2 regions of the Dactylosporangium sp. NPDC050688 genome follow, and region 2 is predicted to be linked to the other one. Evidence: riboswitches for the same ligand, from Rfam matches in the RefSeq annotation. Region 2 holds a riboswitch; the other holds the start of a gene.
What was found. A riboswitch is a leader RNA that binds a small molecule or an ion and turns the genes downstream of it on or off. The one in region 2 is predicted to bind S-adenosylhomocysteine.
Positions count from the first base shown of each region.

Region 1: it holds a riboswitch for S-adenosylhomocysteine, as region 2 does, so the genes downstream of both, ahcY (adenosylhomocysteinase) here and metH (methionine synthase) in region 2, are expected to answer to the same signal.

Region 1 is NZ_JBFAIC010000018.1:68,240-78,578, forward strand. Features, by position in the region: gene AB0H83_RS19530 (LLM class flavin-dependent oxidoreductase) at 1-95, opposite strand, end outside; gene AB0H83_RS19535 (SHOCT domain-containing protein) at 196-894, opposite strand; gene AB0H83_RS19540 (SRPBCC family protein) at 1,083-1,499, shown strand; gene ahcY (adenosylhomocysteinase) at 1,493-2,953, opposite strand; S-adenosyl-L-homocysteine riboswitch at 2,974-3,058, opposite strand; gene AB0H83_RS19550 (hypothetical protein) at 3,073-3,798, opposite strand; gene AB0H83_RS19555 (SNF2-related protein) at 3,845-7,951, opposite strand; gene AB0H83_RS19560 (hypothetical protein) at 7,989-8,183, shown strand; gene AB0H83_RS19565 (hypothetical protein) at 8,227-8,883, opposite strand; gene AB0H83_RS19570 (MFS transporter) at 9,030-10,304, shown strand; gene AB0H83_RS19575 (prolyl oligopeptidase family serine peptidase) at 10,318-10,339, opposite strand, start outside.
Region 2 is NZ_JBFAIC010000005.1:146,917-157,255, reverse strand. Features, by position in the region: gene AB0H83_RS07615 (FAD-dependent monooxygenase) at 1-141, shown strand, start outside; gene AB0H83_RS07610 (glycine hydroxymethyltransferase) at 187-1,626, opposite strand; S-adenosyl-L-homocysteine riboswitch at 1,695-1,777, shown strand; gene metH (methionine synthase) at 1,798-5,487, shown strand; gene AB0H83_RS07600 (DUF5937 family protein) at 5,858-6,010, shown strand; gene AB0H83_RS07595 (family 20 glycosylhydrolase) at 6,084-8,168, shown strand; gene AB0H83_RS07590 (DUF6158 family protein) at 8,216-8,440, shown strand; tRNA gene AB0H83_RS07585 (tRNA-Val) at 8,517-8,588, shown strand; gene AB0H83_RS07580 (alanine--tRNA ligase-related protein) at 8,951-10,105, opposite strand; gene AB0H83_RS07575 (hypothetical protein) at 10,289-10,339, opposite strand, start outside.

The sequences.
Region 1 (10,339 bases), on a different contig from region 2:
CACAGGTGCGCGTAGCCGAGCGCCTCGAGGTGCTGCGCCCGGGCCACGGTCTGCGGCCACGGGTCGGTCGGGAGCAGCAGCACGCCGATACGCATCCCGGAATCCTAGGCGCCGAGGCGGCCGGCGTGTCCGCCGGCTCACTGCGCCACCGCCGTCCCGCCGGGCCTGCGGCCGTCCCGCCGGGTGTCGCGGCCGTCAGCGGTGCTCGCCGTGCAGGGTGGCGTGCTTCTTCGCCTCGAACTCCTCGGCCGTCAGTACCCCGGACGCCTTGAGCTCGGCGAGCCGCTGGACGACGGCGAGCCGGTCGGCGGCGGTGGCCGGGTCGTGCTTGAGCCGGTCGAACTCCTCGCGGGTGAGCGCGCCCATGCTGCGCAGCCGGTGCAGGCGCTTCAGGTGCGGGTCACCGGCGGCTGCCTTCGGCGTGCGTGCGCGGGGCGGCCCGCCGGGACGGTTGCGCGGGTCGCGGGGGTCGCCGCGGCGGGCGCGGATCAGCTGCACGGTCCCGGCGACGCCGAACGCGAGGCCCAGCGGGATGAACAGGGCGATCACCGCGTACAGGCCGGCCTTCGCGTTCGGGTCCATCGGCGTGTTCAGCACCTTGACCAGCAGCGCGATCCCGCCACCGGCGAACCCCGCGGTCCACACGACCTGACCGGTGCCGGGCCGCACCAGGCCGCCCTCGCTCAGCAGCAGGCCCGCCATCCAGATGACCAGGCCGACCGGCAGCAGCAGCGACCACAGCGTGGTGCCCTCCGGGCACGGCCGGGCGATGACGGACGGGCCGCCCGACGCGCACGTGCCGACGTCCAGCAGCCGGTTCAGCCCGGCGCCGAGCACGACAATGCCGGTGAACCCCAGCAGCAGGCTCGCCGCCGCGCGCATGGTCAGTCGCATCCGAGCTCTCCCGCGTCCGTTTCCGCACAGCGTGGCATCGACGTCGGCGCGGGCCTGTCCGGAAACCGACGCACCCCGGCGGGTCGGCGCCCGGCACATCGGGGCCCGGCGGATGGCCCGGTGCCGGCCGGCTCGGCTGCGTCGCCCGTGTTGCGCGTACGGTTGGAACTGCGAAGGGGGTGGTCCCCATGATTGTCACGCAGGACTCGATGCGGGTGGCGGTGCCGCCGATGGCCGCCTACGAGCACCTGGTGCGGTTCAGCGAGTACGCCCGGTTCATGTCCGGGGTCCTCGGCGTCACGCCGGTGCACGACACCGCGGCGCACCTCGCGTTCGACATCGGCGGGCGGCGGGTCGAGGTCGACGCCGTGCTCAACGACGTCGAGCCGGGCCGGTTCGTGCGCTGGGACAGCGACGCGCTCGTCGAGTCGTTCTGGCTCGAACCACTCGGCGAGCACGACACCAACGTGGTCGCGGTCGTGCAACTGGACGACAGCATGGTGCAGCTGCTGGAGCGGCGGCCGGACGTGGCGTTGCACGCCCGGCTGCACATGGACCTCAAGGGGTTCAAGCGGTTCTGCGAGGAAAGCGCTGAACCTCAGTAGCGGTAGTGCTCCGGCTTGTACGGGCCGGCCACGTCCACGCCGATGTACTCCGCCTGCTCCTTGCTCAGCTCGGTGAGCCGCACGCCGAGCGCCTCGAGGTGCAGCTTGGCCACCTTCTCGTCGAGGTGCTTCGGCAGGCGGTACACCTGACGCTCGTAGGAGTCCGGCTTCGTGAACAGCTCGATCTGCGCGATCGTCTGGTTGGTGAAGCTGTTGGACATCACGAAGCTCGGGTGCCCGGTCGCGTTGCCGAGGTTGAGCAGCCGGCCCTCGGACAGCACGATGATCGCGTGGCCGTCGGGGAACGTCCACTCGTGGACCTGCGGCTTGATCTCGTTCTTCACGATGCCGGGGACCCGTGCCAGCCCCGCCATGTCGATCTCGTTGTCGAAGTGGCCGACGTTGCCGACGATCGCGTTGTGCTTCATCCGGGCCAGGTCGCCGGCCATGATGATGTCCTTGTTGCCGGTGGTCGTGATGAACAGGTCGGCGGTCTCCACGACGTCGCCGAGCCGCACCACGGGCAGGCCGTGCATCGCGGCCTGCAGCGCGCAGATCGGGTCGATCTCGGTGACGACGACCCGGGCGCCCATGCCACGCAGCGCCTCCGCCGCGCCCTTGCCCACGTCGCCGTAGCCGCAGACGACGGCGAGCTTCCCGGCGAGCATCACGTCCGTGGCACGGTTGATGCCGTCCAGCAGCGAGTGGCGGATGCCGTACGTGTTGTCGAACTTCGACTTGGTGACCGAGTCGTTGACGTTGATCGCGGGGAACAGCAGCTCACCGGCCTCGGCGAGCTTGTAGAGCCGCTTGACGCCGTTGGTGGTCTCCTCGGTGACCCCGCGGATGCCGGCGGCGAGCTTCGTGAAGCGCCGGTTGTCCTTGGCGAGGCTGTCGGCGAGGGTACCGAGGACCAGCGCGAACTCCTCCGAGTCGGCGGACGTGGGCTGCGGGACCCGCCCCGCGGCCTCGAACTCGACACCCTTGTGCACCAGCAGCGTGGCGTCACCGCCGTCGTCGACGATCATGTTCGGGCCCAGGCCGTCGCCGAAGTCGAACAGCTGGTCGGTGCACCACCAGTACTCGGCGAGGGTCTCGCCCTTCCACGCGAACACCGAGGTGCCCTTGGGCTCGTCGACGGTGCCGTCCGCGCCGACGACGACGGCGGCGGCGGCCTCGTCCTGGGTGGAGAAGATGTTGCAGGAGACCCAGCGGACCTGCGCGCCGAGCGCGACGAGGGTCTCGATGAGCACCGCGGTCTGCACCGTCATGTGCAGCGATCCGGCGATCCGCGCCCCGCGCAGCGGCTGCGCGTCGGCGAACTCCCGCCGCGTCGCCATCAGGCCCGGCATCTCGTGCTCGGCGAGGCGGATCTGGGTGCGGCCGGCGGCCGCGAGGGACAGGTCGGCAACGGCGAATTCGATCCCGTTGCGCGTCTGCAGATACTTGTGCATAGCCTGAGGTCACCTCCCGGTGACAGGAGGCGCCCTTGGGTCAAGGGTAGTCACCGACCGAGCGTGGCGAGCCCTGCCGGGCTCGTCGCAGCGCCTCTCGGCCGTGACCGCGGCCTGTTTCAGCCGCGATTGCCTTCGACGGTACCGGCTGGGTCTTTCGCTTCGCAACCCAGTGTGCGGTAGGCATCACGGAGCAGGTCGCCGACCTCGAACCGGCCGACGGTGAGCTCCAGCGCGTCGAGCTGGTCGAGCATCGCGTCGCTGCGCACGACGGTGCCGGGCAGCGGCGCCACGGGCTCCGGCAGCCGCGGGCCGGCGGTCCAGAACCCGGCGGTCGGGCCCGCCGTGTGCTCCGGTTCCCCTTTGGCGGCGAGGTGGGTCAGCGCTGAGACCCGGTGCGCGCGCAGCTGTTCGAGCAGCTCGTCGCGGCCCTTGCCACGCCAGGCGAGGATGCCGAACGGGTCGTTGTCGAACGACTCGGCCAGCACGTAGCAGGCGGCGGTCAGGTGCCGGCACGGCTTCTGCCAGCCCGGGCAGTCGCAGTCCATCACCAGGTCCGCGAGGCTCTGCGGAAACAGCGACAGCCCGAACCCGCCGAGGATCCGGTCCAGGTCGTCGGGCAACTGCCCGGCCAGCAGCTTCGCCGCGTGGATCGCCTCCTGCGCGAGCGCCCGCTCGATGCGCGCCCAGTCCGCGGCGGAGAACGCCCGGGTCGCGATCCGCGACCGGTACGTGGCACCGTCCTCGTCCAGCACCAGCGCCGTCACCACGCTGCTGGAGATGGTCAGCGAGCGCACGTGCCCGGCGCGGGCGTAGCGGCGGCCGACGGAAAATGTCGTACCCATCCGCAAGGATTCCAGCATGGCGATGAACTGGTGGGACCACCTCGTGTCACGCATCGGTCGCCTCCGGCCGCAGCGTCATCAGATCCAGCAGGTCGTCGGTCGACAGGCCGGTGAGCCACCCCTCGCCGCTGCCGACGGCGACCCCGGCGAGCGTGCGTTTTTCCGCCATGACGGTGTCGACGCGCTCCTCGATGGTGCCGACGCAGACGAAGGTGTGCACCTGCACGTCGCGGCGCTGCCCGATGCGGAAGGCCCGGTCGGTCGCCTGCTGCTCGGTCGCCGGGTTCCACCACCGGTCCACGTGCACGACATGGTTCGCCGCGGTCAGGTTCAGCCCGGTCCCGCCCGCCTTCAGCGACAGCAGCAGCACACCCGGGCCCTGCCCGGACTGGAAGCGTTGCACCATCGCGTCGCGGGCACCCTTCGCCGTGCCGCCGTGCAGGAATTCCACGCCGGTCCCGAGCCGCGCCGCGAGGTAGGGCGTCAGCAGGTGGCCGAACTTGGCGAACTGCGTGAAGACCAGCGCCCGGTCCCCGGCGTCCAGCGCCGCGGCGAGGATCTCCTCCAGCCGCGCCAGCTTCCCCGACCGGCCCGCCAGCGGCGTGCCGTCGCCCATCAGGTGCGCCGGATGGTTGCACACCTGCTTCAGCTTCGTCATCGCCGACAGCACCAGCCCCTTGCGCTGCTCACCGGCCCGCCCCTCGCGCAGCTTCACGAAGAGCTCGTCGACGACCGCCTTGTAGAGCGTCGCCTGCTCCAGCGTCAGGTTGCACCACTGGCGGCGCTCCAGCTTGTCGGGCAGGTCGGCGATGACCGCCCGGTCCGTCTTCACCCGCCGAAGCAGGAAGGGCCGGGTGACCCGGCGCAGCCTCGCCGCCGCGTCGGCGTCGCCGTAACGCTCGACCGGCACCGAGTAGCGGGCCCGGAAGATGCTCGCCGGCCCCAGGATACCGGGGTTGAGGAAGTCCGCGATCGACCACAGCTCCGTCAGCCGGTTCTCCACCGGCGTCCCGGTCAGCGCCACCCGGTGCCGCGCCGGGATCTGCCGCACCGCCCGGGCCGCGGCGCTCGTGCTGTTCTTCACGTGCTGCGCCTCGTCCAGCACGATGCGGTCCCACTCCTTCGCCGCGAGCCGGTCCACGTCGCGGGTGGCGACCTGATAGGTGGTGAGCACCAGGTCCACGTCGTCGCGCAGCAGCCGCTCCGTGCCGTGGTGCACCGCGACCCGCAGGCCCGGGGTGAAGCGACCGATCTCCCGGCGCCAGTTGCCCAGCACCGACAGCGGGCACACGATCAGCGTCGGCGGCCGCGGCCCGCGCTCCCGCAGCAGCGCCTCCAGCGCCAGCACCTGCACCGTCTTGCCCAGCCCCATGTCGTCGGCGAGCAGCGCCCCGACCCCGAGCCCGTCGAGGAAGGCCAGCCAGGACAGGCCCTTGCGCTGGTAGGGCCGCAGCGTCGTGGCGAGCGACGCCGGCGCGTCCAGCAGCTCCAGCCGCTCCACCGCCCGCCCGGTCAGCAGGTCCGCCAGCCAGCCGGTCCCGTCGACCCCGGTGACCGGCAGCGGCAGGTCACCCTCGGGCACCAGCCGGACCAGCCGCATCGCCTCACCGGCCGTCATGTGCCCCTGCCCGCCGCGGGCGAGGAAGGCGAGCCCGGCCCGCAGCCGCTCCCGGTCCAGGTGCACCCAGCGGCCCCGCAGCCGCACCAGGGGCACCTTCGCCCGGGCCAGCTCCTGCAGGTCCGCCTCGCTGAGGAACTCGTCACCGATCGCGAGCCCCCACCGGTAACGCACGATCGCGTCCCGGTTCGCCGTGGTGTCCCGCAGCACCGGGCTCGCCGGCTGCGCGGGGTGCGTGGTCAGCGTCAGCCCCAGATCCTGCCGCCGCTGCCACTGCGCCGGCAGCAGCACCCCGAAGCCCGCGTCGTGCAGCACCCCTGCGTGCCGCAGGAAGCCGTAAGCGCCGATCGTGTCCAGCCGCAGCTGCTCGGGCCGCGCCTGGAGCAGCGCTTCGTCCAGCTCCGCCCAGAGCCGGCTGGCCCGCCCCAGGTCCTCCAGCAGCACGTCCTGCGGGTAGTCGACCCACCGGAAGAGCGGCGACGACGCGTCCCGCCACACGTCCCGCGCCGGCACCAGCAACCCGGGCTCGGCCACCGGCTGCAGGAGAAACTCCACCAGCCACCCTGACGCATCCCGCCCGTCGTCGACCCGCACCCCGCCGTGCCCGGCCTCCGCCGCCCCACCCGGGTGCCCGCCGACACCGTTCCAGCCGGCGCCACGGTTCCCGTGGCCGTGCGCGCTGGTGCCGTGGTCGCCGTGGCGGTCCGCGCTCGTGCCGTGCCCTTCGGGGTCGCCGTGGCCGTGCGCGCTGGTGCCGTGGTCGCCGTGGCTGTGCGCGTTGGTGCTGTGCCCTTCGGGGTCGCGGTTCCCGTGGCCGTGCGCGCTGTCGCCACGGCCGCCGTGGCGGTCCGCGTTGGTGCCGTGCCCATCGGGGTCGCCGTGACCGTGCGCGCTGGTGCCGTGGTCGCCGTGGCTGTGCGCGTTGGCGCCGTGCCCTTCGGGGTCGCGGTTCCCGTGGCCGTGCACCCTGTCGCCACGGTCGCCGGGGCCGTCCGCGCTGACGTTACGGTCGCCGCGGTCGTGCGCGCTGGCGTCGTGGTCCCTGCGGCCACGCGCGATGACGGCGTGGTCGCCACGCCGGTGCGCGCGGGCGATGCGGTCTCCTGGGCCGCGGTCGCCTGCGCCGTGGTCTCCGCGTCCGTGCGCGCCGACGGCGTCGTCATCCTCGTCGTCGAACTCCTCCACGAACGTCAGCCGGAAGCACAGCCGCACCGCCGACGGCCGCCCACTGGCCGCCCACCGCCTGATCGCGTCCCGGACCCTGCGGACATCGGTGCTCTCCCGCAACGCCGCCCCGACGGCTTCGGTGCTTCCGGCTGTTCCGGGTGTTCTGACCGCCTCGGCCCCTTCGGCCCCTTCGGCTGTCGCGGCGGCGCCGATCCTCGCGGCCGTCCTCGCGGCCTCGGTGTTTTCGGGTGTTCCAGCGGCTCCAGCTATGCCGGCGGCTCCGGTGTTCTCGGCTGTTCCGTGCGCACCCACGGCTTCGGCGCCCGCGGTGGCTCCGGCCGGTCGGACGCTCGCGCCTGCTCCGGTGGTCCCGGCCGCCTCCGCGGCTGCAGCTGTGCCGGTGGTCCCGGCCGCTGGGACCTGCAGGTCTCGTCCCACGTGCCCGCCGGCGCCGTCGGCAGCGTCGATGCGGCGTGCCGTGCCGGCAGGTGCTGCGGCAGCGCGGGTGCCGCCCTGGGGCGGGGCGTTGGTGGTGAGCGCGTCGCGTGGGCCGGCGGTGGGGCGTTCGCGCAGGGTCGCGTCCGGGCCGGTGAGTGCCGCCAGCCACGCGCGGACCGTGCTGTCCTGGCGGACCTGCCCGTCGGCGACGATCGGCCGGTCGCCGAGCCGCGCCCGGACCAGGGCGTCGACCTGATGGTCCAGCGCCGCCCGGACGGCTTCCTCGGCGGTGAGGTCGCCGGCGGCGTACGCGACGCCCGGCACCGCCCGCCACAGCGCCTCGAACGTCATCGCGTCGTCGCCCCACAGCACCGGACGCCAGCGGGCTTCGGTCGGGTGGTCGAGGAGGTCGGGCAGGACGCGGCCGCGGCGAACCAGGTCGCCGGCGAACGTCACCAGATCCGTCAGCGCCCCGATCGACGACCCGGCCCGCACTCCGGAGCCCGCCATCCGCGGCTCCGCCATCCCTGCGGGTGCCGCTCCGGCGTACGCCTGGCCGCTGCCTGCCGGGAGGGCGGTGTCCTCACCCAGCAGGTCGGCGCCGGTGAGCACGAGCGCCTCAAGGTCGGCGCCGGCTGGGACGTACACGACGGGAACGGTCCACAGCATCGTGCGGGCCGCGGCATTCGAGGCGGCGATCAGGGCAGCGTCCGAGGCGGCCAGCTCCGGGGACGGCGCCGGCCGGGAGCCCACCGTCGGCAGCGCCAGGTCCGCGGTCCCCACTTCGCCCGGGAGCGCGGGCAGCGCGGCGAACGGGTGCGGCACCGCCCGCCGGGGCCGGCGCTGCACCCCTGACGCGGGACCGGGCGTGGTCTCCGCCCAGCAGGCGAGCCCGCCCCCCGCGGTGATGACCCCGTGCACGACGTTCACCCGAAGACCGTACTCCGCAGGGCTCCCGCCTCCCGGCATGCGTCGCACCCGATCGAGGTCGATCGCGGCCCGCACCGAGTTGGACGGGCGGCTCCTGCAGGCCAGCGCGCAGGCGGAGGCTTTGCTGTCCGCTCTGCTCAGCATCGAGTCACGACTGGCACAAGCCAAGCGCGGCGCGCGAGAGGTCGGCGGCGACGCCGCGCAGTACGGCTCCGGCAACGCAGGCGAGTAGCCGGCTCCGAGGCTATGCGTGACAACCGGGCCGCCGGTGACGGTCAGTGGTGGTCGCGACGCAGCGTGAGTTGGAAGGCGCGGGCCGACGGGGAGGCGTCGGCGCTGAACGAGGCGAGCAGCGTGCACGACAGCGGGGCGGCCGGGGCGGTGATCCGGTGGGCGGTCACGTGCGCGGAGTCCCAGTGGATGCGCGGCAGGTCGTTGCTCGGGCCGAAGCACGCGTCGAGCTCGGCGCGGGTCAGGGCCGGCTCGGTGAAGTGGATGACGACGGCGCGGAGGCCGGCGTGGTCGTTCACGGACAGCTCCAGCCGGGCGGTGCCGGGCGGGCTGGGCTGCACGAACAGCCGGCCGAACTCGTCCTGGGTCGGGGCGGGCAGGCCCAGCAGCGCGGCCACCTCGGCGGGGTGCTCGGTGGTGACCCCGCAGACCCGCCGCGCCCACGTCCACAGCAGGTCGGTGGTGATCGGGCGGGCGATCAGGTCCAGCAGGTGCGCCGGCGCGGGCGGCCGGCGCCACACCGTCGGCCAGTCGTCGAGGTCGACCAACTCGTCGCCGTCGACGATCAGGGTGTACAGCGGCTCCGCCGGGAAGTCGTTCACCCGCACGGTGAGCGTGCGCCCGTCGACCTCGGCGTGGTACGGAAACTCACCGTCGCCCGAGTGCTCCCACCGGATCGGGGTGGCGGTCAGGTCGCTCATGACATGAATCCCTCACAAGGGCCGACAGCTGGCGGGCGCGGGACGTACCGGACCCGGACAGCGTATGGGGTGTCTGCAAGCCCACACTTGAATGCCGTCACAACCCGCCCCACGACGGTGCGCCGGCGGCTACGGTCGCAGGTGCTATGGGCCGTCGTCATCTCATGTGGGCCATCGGGCTCGTCGCGTATGTCATTGCCGTGTTCCACCGTTCTTCGCTCGGGGTCGCCGGGGTTGCCGCGGCCGACCGGTTCGGGGTCGGCACGTCGCTGCTGGCGATGCTGTCGGTGGCGCAGCTCGCCGTGTACGCCGGCATGCAGATCCCGGTCGGGGTGCTGCTGGACCGGTTCGGGTCGCGGCGGATGCTGGTCGCCGGTGGGTCGCTCATGGTGGCCGGGCAGTTGCTGTTTGCGTACGCCGGGGACATCGGCCCGGCGATCGCGGCCCGGGTGCTCATCGGGGTCGGCGACGCGATGACGTTCATCAGCGTGCTGCGGGTCGTGGCGATGTGGTATCCGCCGCGCCGCAACCCGCTGATGGTGCAGCTCACGGGCATGGTCGGGCAGCTGGGTGCGCTCTCGTCGGCGGTGCCGCTGGTGGTGCTGCTGCGCGACGAGGGCTGGACCGCGACGTTCCTCGGCGCGGGGGTGCTGGGGATCGCCGCGGTGGCGCTCGTGGCCGTCGCGCTGAAGGACACCCCCGAGCCGCGCCAGGTGAAAGCGGCCAGGGCGGCCGACATGGGGTTGAAGCGGTCCTGGGCGCACCCCGGCACCCGGCTGGGGCTGTGGACGCACTTCGTGTCGGGGTACTCCGGTGGCGTGTTCGCGTTGCTGTGGGGGTTCCCGTTCCTGACGCAGGGGGAGGGCCTCTCCCCGGCGACCGCGGCGCTGCTGCTGTCGCTGCTGACCGTCGGCGGGATCGTGCTGGGGCCGGTGTTCGGGCACTTCTGCGGGCGGCTGCCGTACCACCGCTCGACGCTGGTGCTGGGCATCGTGGCGTGCTCGGCCGTCGCCTGGGCGGTCGTGCTGCTGTGGCCGGGCCGCGCGCCCGTCGCGGTGCTGACCGGGCTGGTGCTGGTGCTCGCGATGAACGGGCCCGGCTCGATGATCGGGTTCGACTACGCGCGGTCGTTCAACCCGGCGGCCCGCATCGGCGGGGCGACCGGCATCGTCAACGTCGGCGGGTTCGTCGCCTCGATTGTGCTGATCGTCGCGATCGGCGTGCTGCTGGACGTGCAGACCCCGGCCGGTGCCGCCCACCCGTCGCTGGGCGCGTTCAAGTGGGCGTTCGCCGTGCAGTACCTGCTGTGGGGGCTCGGCGCGGTGCAGGTGTGGCGCTACCGGCGCACCACTCGCCGCAGCATGGCGCCGGAGCACCTCGCCGCGATGCGCCGCGGCGAGGCACTGCCGGCATTGGGCTGAAACAGCACGAAAGCTACGGGGCCAGGGTCCGCCAC
Region 2 (10,339 bases):
GGCAACGCGAAGTGCTTCCAGGTGCCCGACGGGCCGGAGGCGCAGGCCCGCAACGAGCGCCTGGCCAACCTGCCCGACATGGTCAGCTGGATCCACTCCTACGACGTGCACGCGGAGCTTCGGGCGGCCGCGCCGGCGTAACTGGTGCGGTCCCGGCGCCGCGCCAGCGGCGCCGGGACCGGACGTTCAGCGCAGCGTGATCTCCGGGTACAGCGGGAACCCGGCGAGCAGCTCCGACGCCTGCCCGGACACCTTCGCCGCAACCGACGCGTCGAGGGTGTACTTCGCCTTGGAGTCCGCGGCGGGGCGGGTGGTGGTCAGCACGGTGGCGATGAGCTCCGCGATGGTGTCCATCTCGTTGACGCCGAGACCGCGGCTGGTCAGCGCCGGGGTGCCGATGCGCACGCCGGAGGTGTACCAGGCACCGTTGGGGTCGTGGGGGATCGCGTTGCGGTTGGTCACGATGCCGGCGTCCAGCAGCGCCGCCTCCGCCTGCCGGCCGGTGAGCCCGGTCGGCGCCCCGTTGAGCTGGGACGCGTCGATGAGCACCAGGTGGTTCTCGGTGCCGCCGGTGACGAGGTGCACGCCGCGGCGCAGCAGCCCGTCGGCGAGGGCGGCGGCGTTGTCCACGACCCGCTGGGCGTAGTCGCGGAACGGCGCGGTGCGCGCCTCGGCGAGCGCGACCGCCTTGGCGGCCATGACGTGCGGCAGCGGGCCGCCGAGCACCATCGGGCAGCCCCGGTCGACCTGGTCGGCGAGCTCCGGCTGGCACAGGACCATGCCGCCGCGCGGGCCGCGCAGCGTCTTGTGGGTCGTGGTGGTCACGATGTGCGCGTGCGGCACCGGGTCGAAGTCGCCGGTGAAGACCTTGCCGGCGACGAGCCCGGCGAAGTGCGCCATGTCGACCATGAGGGTGGCACCGACCTCGTCGGCGATCTCGCGCAGCGTCGCGAAGTTCACCTTCCGCGGGTACGCCGAGTAGCCGCCGACGATGATCATCGGGCGGAACTCGCGGGCGGTCTCGCGCAGCGCGTCGTAGTCCAGCAGGCCCGTCTGCGGGTTGGTGCCGTAGCTGCGCTGGTGGAACATCTTGCCGGAGATGTTCGGCCGGAAGCCGTGGGTCAGGTGCCCGCCCGCGTCCAGGGACATGCCGAGCATCCGCTGGTCGCCGAAGTCGTGCCGGAGCTTCGCCCAGTCACTCTCGGTGAGGTCGTTGACCTGCCGGACGCCGGCCTCCCGCAGGAACGGGGCCTCGACCCGCTGCGCCAGCACGGCCCAGAACGCCACCAGGTTGGCATCGATCCCAGAATGTGGTTGAACATAGGCGTGTGACGCGCCGAACAATTCCCGGGCGTGCTCCGCGGCAATGGACTCGACGGTGTCGACCTGCTGGCACCCGGCGTAGAAGCGCCGCCCGACAGTGCCTTCGGCGTACTTGTCGCTGAGCCAGTTGCCCATCGCCAGCAATGTGGCGGGGGAGGCGTAGTTCTCGCTGGCGATGAGCTTCAGCGACTCGCGCTGGGCGGTCAGTTCACCTGCGATGGCGTCCGCGATCCGCGGCTCGACGGCCCGAACCACGTCGAGGGCGGCATTGACCGCGATCGATTCGGAACTTTGCGCGCTCATGACGGGACCTCTCGACTGGGTAACGGCGAACCACGGTAACAGGCTAGAATCCGGTAGAATCAACGGCTCAGGACGAGAGGCGCTGCAACGGATCATCGACGATCCGCCACGCTCGACCTGGTTTCATCATTCGCAAGGGCGCCTTCCGTCTCACCCACGGAAGGTGGATCCATGGCGAGGACAACGGCGATCGGTGACCTGCGCGCGCTGCTCGACGAGCGGGTCGTCGTGCTCGACGGGGCGTGGGGCACCATGCTCCAGGCGGCCGGGCTCACCCCCGCCGACTACCGCGCCGATCTGATCGCCGCCGACCATACCCAGGATGTCACCGGAAACCCGGATCTGCTCAACATCACCCGGCCCGACGTGATCCTCGACGTCCACCGGCAGTACCTGGCGGCCGGCGCCGACATCACCACCACCAACACGTTCACCGCCACCAGCATCGCCCAGGCCGACTACGGCCTGGAGCGCCTGGTGCGCGACATGAACGTGCAGGGCGCGCGGCTGGCCCGGCAGGCCGCCGACGAGGCCGCCACCCCCGAGCGCCCCCGCTTCGTCGCCGGATCCGTCGGCCCGCTCAACGTCACCCTGTCGCTGTCGCCACGGGTCGACGACCCGTCGTACCGCGCGGTGACGTTCGACACCGTCCGCGCCGCGTACGCCGAGCAGATCAGCGCGCTCGCCGAGGGCGGCGTCGACCTGCTGCTCATCGAGACGATCTTCGACACGCTCAACGTGAAGGCCGCCATCGCCGCGGCCCGCGAGGTCGCCCCGCAACTGCCGCTGTGGATCTCGGTCACCATCGTCGACCTGAGCGGCCGGACGCTGTCCGGGCAGACCGTCGAGGCGTTCTGGCGCTCCGTCGAGCACGCCCACCCGCTCATCGTCGGCGTCAACTGCTCCCTCGGCGCGGCCGAGATGCGCCCGCACGTCGCCGACCTGGCCCGCCTCGCCGGCACGTACGTCGCGGCCCACCCCAACGCGGGCCTGCCCAACGCCTTCGGCGGCTACGACCAGACCCCCGCCGAGACCGGCAGCCTGCTGGCCGGGTTCGTGTCCGACCGCCTGGTCAACGTCGTCGGCGGCTGCTGCGGCACCACGCCCGCGCACATCGGCCGGATCGCCGAGTCGGTCCGGGGCATGGCGCCCCGGCAGGTCCCCACGCCGCCCCCGGCGACCCGGTTCAGCGGCCTCGAGCCGTTCGAGATCGGCCCCGACACCGGCTTCGTCATGATCGGCGAGCGGACCAACGTCACCGGCTCCAAGCGCTTCCGCCGGCTCATCGAGTCCGACGACCACCAGGGCGCGGTCGACGTCGCCCTCGAGCAGGTCCGCGGCGGCGCCAACCTCCTCGACGTCAACATGGACGCCGACCTGCTCGACAGCGAGCAGGCGATGACCACATTCCTCAACCTCATCGCCACCGAGCCCGAGGTCGCCCGCATCCCGATCATGATCGACAGCTCCCGCTGGAGCGTGCTCGAGGCCGGCCTCAAGTGCGTGCAGGGCAAGGGCGTCGTCAACTCGATCAGCCTCAAGGAGGGCGAGGAGCCGTTTCTGGAGCAGGCCAGGATCATCCGCTCCTACGGCGCCGGCGTCGTGGTGATGGCCTTCGACGAGATCGGCCAGGCCGACAGCGCCGAGCGCAAGGTCGAGATCTGCGGCCGGGCCTACGACCTGCTCGTGCACCGCGCCGGCTTCGCCCCCGAGGACATCATCTTCGACCCCAACGTCCTGGCCGTCGCCACCGGCATCGCCGAGCACAACGGCTACGCCAAGGCGTTCATCGACGCGCTGCCGCTGATCAAGCAGCGCTGCCCCGGTGCCCGTACCAGCGGCGGCATCTCGAACCTGTCGTTCTCCTTCCGCGGCAACGACGTGGTGCGCGAGGCCATGCACTCCGCGTTCCTGCTGCACGCCGTCCGGGCCGGTCTCGACATGGGCATCGTGAACGCCGGTCAGCTCGCCGTGTACGCCGACATCCCCGCCGACCTGCTCGAGCTCGTCGAGGACGTCCTGTTCGACCGGCGCGAGGACGCCACCGACCGGCTCGTCACGTTCGCCGGCACGGTCAGCGGCTCCGGCACCCAGCGGGTCGTGGACCTGTCGTGGCGCGAGGCGCCGGTCAACGAGCGGCTGTCCCACGCGCTCGTGCACGGCATCGTCGACTTCATCGAGGAGGACACCGAGGAGGCGCGCCAGCAGGCGGCCCGTCCCCTGGAGGTCATCGAGGGCCCGCTCATGGACGGCATGAAGGTCGTCGGCGACCTCTTCGGGTCCGGCAAGATGTTCCTGCCGCAGGTCGTCAAGAGCGCCCGCGTGATGAAGCGCTCCGTCGCGTACCTCGAGCCGTTCATGGAGGCGGAGAAGGAGGCCGCGCGCGAGGCCGCCCGCAACGAGGGCCGCGCCGAGACCGCCCGCACCCCCACCCGCAGCGGCCAGGGCAAGGTCGTCATGGCCACCGTCAAGGGCGACGTCCACGACATCGGCAAGAACATCGTCGGCGTCGTGCTCGGCTGCAACAACTACGAGGTCATCGACCTCGGCGTCATGGTTCCCGCCGCGAAGATCCTCGACACCGCGGTCGCCGAGGGCGCCGACGCGATCGGCCTGTCCGGGCTCATCACCCCGTCGCTGGACGAGATGGTCGCGGTCGCCACCGAGATGCAGCGCCGCGGCCTGAAGCTGCCGCTGCTCATCGGCGGCGCCACCACGTCGCGGCAGCACACGGCGGTGCGGGTGGCACCGGCGTACGACGGCAACACCGTCCACGTGCAGGACGCCTCCCGCGTCGTCGGGGTGGTCGCCGGCCTGCTGGACTCCGCGCGGGTCGAGCAGCTCACCGCCGACAACCGCGAGGAGCAGGAGCGCCTGCGCCGCCAGCACGCCGAGCGCCGGCACACCGCGATGCTCACCCTCGAGCAGGCCCGCGCCAACGCCTCCGACGTGTCCTTCGCCGAGCTCCCCACGCCGGACTTCACCGGTGTACGGATCGTCGAGCCTCCCCTGCAGGCGCTCCGCGAGATGATCGACTGGCAGTTCTTCTTCCTCGCCTGGGAGCTGAAGGGCAAGTACCCGGCCATCCTGGACCAGCCGGTCGCCGCCGAGCTGTTCGCCGAGGGCAACACCCTGCTCGACGAGATCATCGCCAACGGCTCCCTCACCGCCCGCGGCGCCTACGGCTTCTGGCCCGCCGCCGCCGTTGGCGACGACATCGTCCTGGACGTGCCGGGGGGCGGGTCACGGGTCACGTTCCCGATGCTGCGCCAGCAGACCGAGAAGCCCGACGGCCGGTCCAACCGCTGCCTCGCCGACTACATCGCCCCCGCCGGTGACGCCGCCGCCTTCCCCGACCACCTCGGCGGTTTCGCGGTCGCCATCCACGGCGCCGAGGAGCTCGCCGCCCGGTACGAGGCCGACAACGACGACTACCGCGCCATCCTCGTCAAGGCCCTGGCCGACCGGCTCGCCGAGGCGTTCGCCGAGTACATCCACCTCGAGGCCCGCCGCGCCTGGTTCGAGCCCGGCGCCACCCCGGCCCTGGAGGACCTGCACGCGGAGCGCTTCCGCGGCATCCGGCCCGCCCTCGGCTACCCGGCCAGCCCCGACCACTCCCTGAAGCAGGCCCTCTTCGACCTCCTCGAGGCCGACAAGCTGGGCCTGGCCCTCACCGAGTCCTTCGCGATGACCCCGGCCGCCGCGGTCAGCGGCCTCATCTTCGCCCACCCCGACTCGCGCTACTTCACGGTCGGCCGCATCGGCCGCGACCAGGTCGAGGACTACGCGACCCGGCGCGGCCTGCCGGTCGCCGAGATCGAGCGCTGGCTGCGCCCCAACCTCGCCTACGACCCGTCCTGACGTTGCCCGTGGCCCGGCGATCAGGTGCCGGGCCACGCCCGGCCGGCACGGTGGCGTCCGGTTGTCGCCGTCGCGCCGACCGGATGCACCGTGGTTGATCGAAGTCGCGTCCTGGCCGCCCTGGATGGCCACGGCGCGACTTCGATCAACCGGGCAAGATCACCAGTGCGCCGGCTGCTGGGTTTCACTGCCCGGGTGGCCGCCGTCGCGCCGGCTGGACCGCCAGCCGGACCGCCGTGATGATCCAAGTCGCGTCCCGGTCGTCCGGACGACCACCACCCGACTTCGATCAACCAGGCGAGATCACAAGTGGGCCGGTCGCGACCGCGACGGGGATCGGCCCGTGGCGGGGCGCTGGCACGATGAGGGCGTGACGCTGACGATCGACATCACGGGCATGCCGGCGCAGCGGTGCGGGTCCGCCCCGTCACCCCTCGCCGAGCCGGCGCGCCACCCGGCGGCGCGGGCGTGGGCGGCCGCCACGGCGGCGCTCGGCGTCGACCTGCTCGCGGCGCTGCGGTGACGTCCTTGACAGCGGGACAGTGGAGGGCATCAATTAACAGGAAACTTTACAATGAGTTTCGCTGGAGGACGCCGTGCACCGTCCCGCCCTGCTCGCCGCCGCCCTCGCCCTCGCCACCGCCGGCGTCGGGGTCGCCTGGACCGTCGCGGCCACGCCGGCCGCCGCCGCCGTGGTGAACCTGCAGGACGTGGTGCCCGCGCCCGCGTCCGTCCAGCCCGCGGGCGGGGTCACGTTCACCCTGGGGTCCGGGACCGGCATCCAGACCGAGTCGCTCGACGCCGGCAACGCCCTGGCCGCCCTGCTGCGCCCGGCGACCGGCTACCCGCTGCCGGTGACCACGGGCAGCGGCACGCCTTCCAGCGGCATCGCGCTGCTGCTGTCCGGCGCCGACGCCAGCGTCGGGGCCGAGGGCTACCAGCTCGACGTCACCGCCTCGCTGCTCACCATCCGCGCGCAGACCCCGGCCGGGCTCTACCACGGCGTGCAGACCCTCCGGCAGCTGCTGCCCCCGACGATCGAGGCGAGGACCGTGCAGAGCGGCCCCTGGACCGTCGCCGGTGGACGCATCGTCGACCGGCCCCGGTACGCGTACCGCGGCGCCATGCTTGACGTGTCCCGCCACTTCTTCAGCGTGGACACCGTCAAGCGGTACATCGACGAGATCGCCCAGTACAAGCTCAACGTGCTGCACCTGCACCTCAGCGACGACCAGGGCTGGCGCATCGTGGTCGACGCGTGGCCCCGCCTGACCAGCGTCGGCGGCAGCACCCAGGTCGGCGGCGGCGCCGGCGGGTACTACACCAAGGCCCAGTACACCGACCTCGTCGCGTACGCCGCCGCCCGCCACATCACGATCGTCCCCGAGATCGACATGCCGGGGCACACCAACGCGGCGCTCGCCTCGTACGCCGAGCTCAACTGCAACGGGGTCGCGCCCGCGCTGTACACCGGCACCGACGTCGGCTTCAGCTCGCTGTGCGTGAACAAGGAGGTCACGTACACCTTCGTGCAGCAGGTCCTCAACGAGCTGGCCGCTCTGACCCCCGGCGCCTACCTGCACGTCGGCGGCGACGAGGCGCACTCGACCAGCGACGCGGACTACCGCACCTTCATGAACCGCGTGCAGCCGTACGTCGGTGCCACCGGCAGGACCGTCATGGGCTGGCACCAGATCGGCCAGGCCGACCACACCGCGGGCCGGGTCGCGCAGTACTGGGGCACCACCACCTCCGACGCCGACCTCAGCTCCGCCGTCGCCAAGGGCGACAGGATCCTGCTGTCCCCGGCGAACAAGACGTACCTCGACATGAAGTACACCAACGCCACCCCGCTCGGGCTCACCTGGGCCGGCCTGATCGAGGTGCAGACCGCGTACAACTGGGACCCGGGCACCTACCTGCCGGGCGTACCGGCCGCCTCGATCCTCGGCGTCGAAGCTCCCCTGTGGAGCGAGACCATCCGCACCCTCGCCGACATCGAGTTCATGGCGTTCCCGCGCATGCCCGCCCTGGCGGAGCTGGCGTGGTCGCCGCAGTCCGCGCGAAACTGGGACACGTTCAAGGTCCGGCTGGGGGCGCAGGGGCCGCGCTGGACGGTGCAGGGAATCAACTACTACCGGTCGCCGCAGGTGCCGTGGGGGACGCTGCCGTCGCCTTCTGCCTCTGTGTCGCCGTCGCGCTCCGTCTCGCCGTCTGCTTCCCCGTCTGCCTCGCCGTCGCGTTCGGTCTCGCCGTCTGCCTCGCCGTCCTCCTCGGCGCCTGCCGGGGTGCTCGTCAACGGTGGGTTCGAGAGCGGGTCGCTCGCCCCGTGGACCGGCAGCCGCTGCTCGGTCGTGTCGTCGCCGGTCCGCTCCGGCACGAAGGCCCTGGCCGGCGCGGTCACCGCCGCCGACACCGCGCAGTGCCAGCAGACCGTCGCCGTCCAGCCGAACCGCACGTACCGGCTCACCGGGTACGTCCAGGGCAGCTACGTCTACATCGGCGCCACCGGTACCGGCGTCACCGCCAGCACCTGGACGCCCGGCACCGGCAACGCGTATGCCCCGCTCACCGTCACGTTCACCACGGGCGCCTCCACCACCTCCGTGACGGTCTACGTGCACGGCTGGTACGGCCAGCCCTCCTACTACGCCGACGACTTCACCCTCACGTTGGTGTAGCCAGGCTCAGTGTGTGGCGACGGCCCGGCCGGGGTAACCAGACCGATATGCGCACCAACGAGACATCACCGGTCCTGGGTATCCCGCCGGCCTCCCTCACCGACGAGGAACTGCTGCGCGAGCTGTCCAGCCTGCACGGCACCCGCCACGCCACGTTCCGCCACGGCTCCGAGGACGCCCTGACGAACCACTCCAGGCGCACCGACGAGCTGGAACGCGAGTACCTGCGCCGCTTCCCCGACCGCGAGGTCGACCCCGCCCGGGTCCGCTGACGCACCCGCCACCTCGCTCCCCGTCCCCCCGAGGTGCGGGGAGCGGGGTGGATCGGGTAGAGTACACAGACGTCACGGGCGATTGGCGCAGCGGGAGCGCGCTTCGTTCACACCGAAGAGGTCACTGGTTCGATCCCAGTATCGCCCACGTGCCTGAACGCCCCCTGCTCACGCAGGGGGCGTTCGCCGTTTGGCACGTGGATTCCTCGCGCAGGCTTCGCCTGCTCCCCAGCGGGGGGTTCCCACCCCGCGCCCCCCATGCTCCGCTGCGCTGCGCATGCGAGTCGCCCAGCCTGCTGATGCGCAATGGCTCGCTGGTCCGTGGTCGGCCCCGGGTACGTCATTCGACTTGCCTGCCCGCCTGGCTGATCGCCTGAGCGGTGGCATTCGGCCAGGAGGCGAAGGCCGCACGACCTGGAGCCCCGGCGTGTTGATCACTGCAACGCCTCGATACGGTCCGGCCCGGTGCCCCCGCTCCCTGTCACACCGGACGACAGTAGACCGGCGGCGTTACACGGTGGTGAGGACCTCCTCGACCAGGTCGCGCGGGATGCCGTGGGTGTCGTGCAGGTAGAGGAAGTCGTCCTCCGTCAATGGCCCCCGCAGCAGCAGCCGCTCGATCAGCGGGCGGCCGCGGCGCAGCAGGGACGCGAAGCGGCGCTCCTCGTACACCAGGACGTCGTGCACGTACAGGGGGTCGATGCGCAGGCCGTGGTGGTCCACAGTGGACGCGATCGGGTCCGCGGGAAGGTCCTGCAGGGTGCGGGACGGGTCGTCGCGCCAGAGGGTGGTCAGGACGCGGCGGACGAGGCGGCGCAGGACGTAGCCGCGGCCGGTGTTCGACGGGTGGACGCCGTCGCCGATGACGACGACGGACGCGCGGAGGTGGTCGTACACCAGCCGCGACGGTGACCAGAGCGACGACACGGTGCGTGTCCACGGCTCGAACAGGTCGATGTCGAACACGCTGGAGCGGCCCTGCAGGACCATCGCCATGCGCTCCAGGCCCATGCCGGTGTCAACGGAGGGCTGGTCGAGGTCGGTGAGGGAGCCGTCGGCGTGGCGCCGGTGGCGCATCATGACGTGGTTCCAGACCTCGACCCAGTTGTTGTCGGTGGAAGGTGTACCGGTGGGAGGGCCGTCGCCGGTCCAGATGAAGATCTCCGAGTCGGGGCCGCAGGGGCCGGTGGGGCCGTTGGACCACCAGTTGTCCTCGCCGAGGGTCTCGACGGGCACGCCGAGGTGCTGCCAGGTGTCCAGGGAGTCCGGGTCGCCGTGGTACACGGTGGCGTGCAGCGACCCGGGGTCGACGCCGAACCCGTCGCGCAGCAGCTCGAAGCCCCAGCGCAGGCTCTGCCCGCCGGGATAGTCGCCGAGCGACCAGGAGCCGAGCATCTGGAACATGGTCAGATGCGTGTCGTCGCCGACCTCGTCGAGGTCCGTGGTGCGCAGGCAGCGCTGTGAGCCGGTGAGGCGGCGGCCCAGCGGGTGCGGCCGGCCCTCGAGGTACGGCGTGAGCGGGTGCATGCCCGCGCTGGTGAACAGGACCGGGTCGCCCGGCGGCGGGACGAGGGTGGCGTCGCCGACGAGCTGGTGGCCGCGCTCGCGGTAGAAGTCGAGGAACGTGCCGACGATCTGGCGGGTGGTGAGGGTGGTCGTCTCCATCGCGGGGTCCTTCTCGGGATGGACCGGGTCGACGGATCCCGCCGCGCACACAGCACAGCCGGCGAACCGTCTCCGGTCGCCGGCTGAACTGGGAAGAAGATCAGGCAGCAGCGTCCGGCGAGCGGTGAGCTCGCGCGGCCGCGGCGAAGTCGTGCCTGATACGCATACGGCGAGTGTACCGGCTCAGAACCGCGACGAGTACTCCACGGTGAACCCGCTGTTCACGGGGGCGCC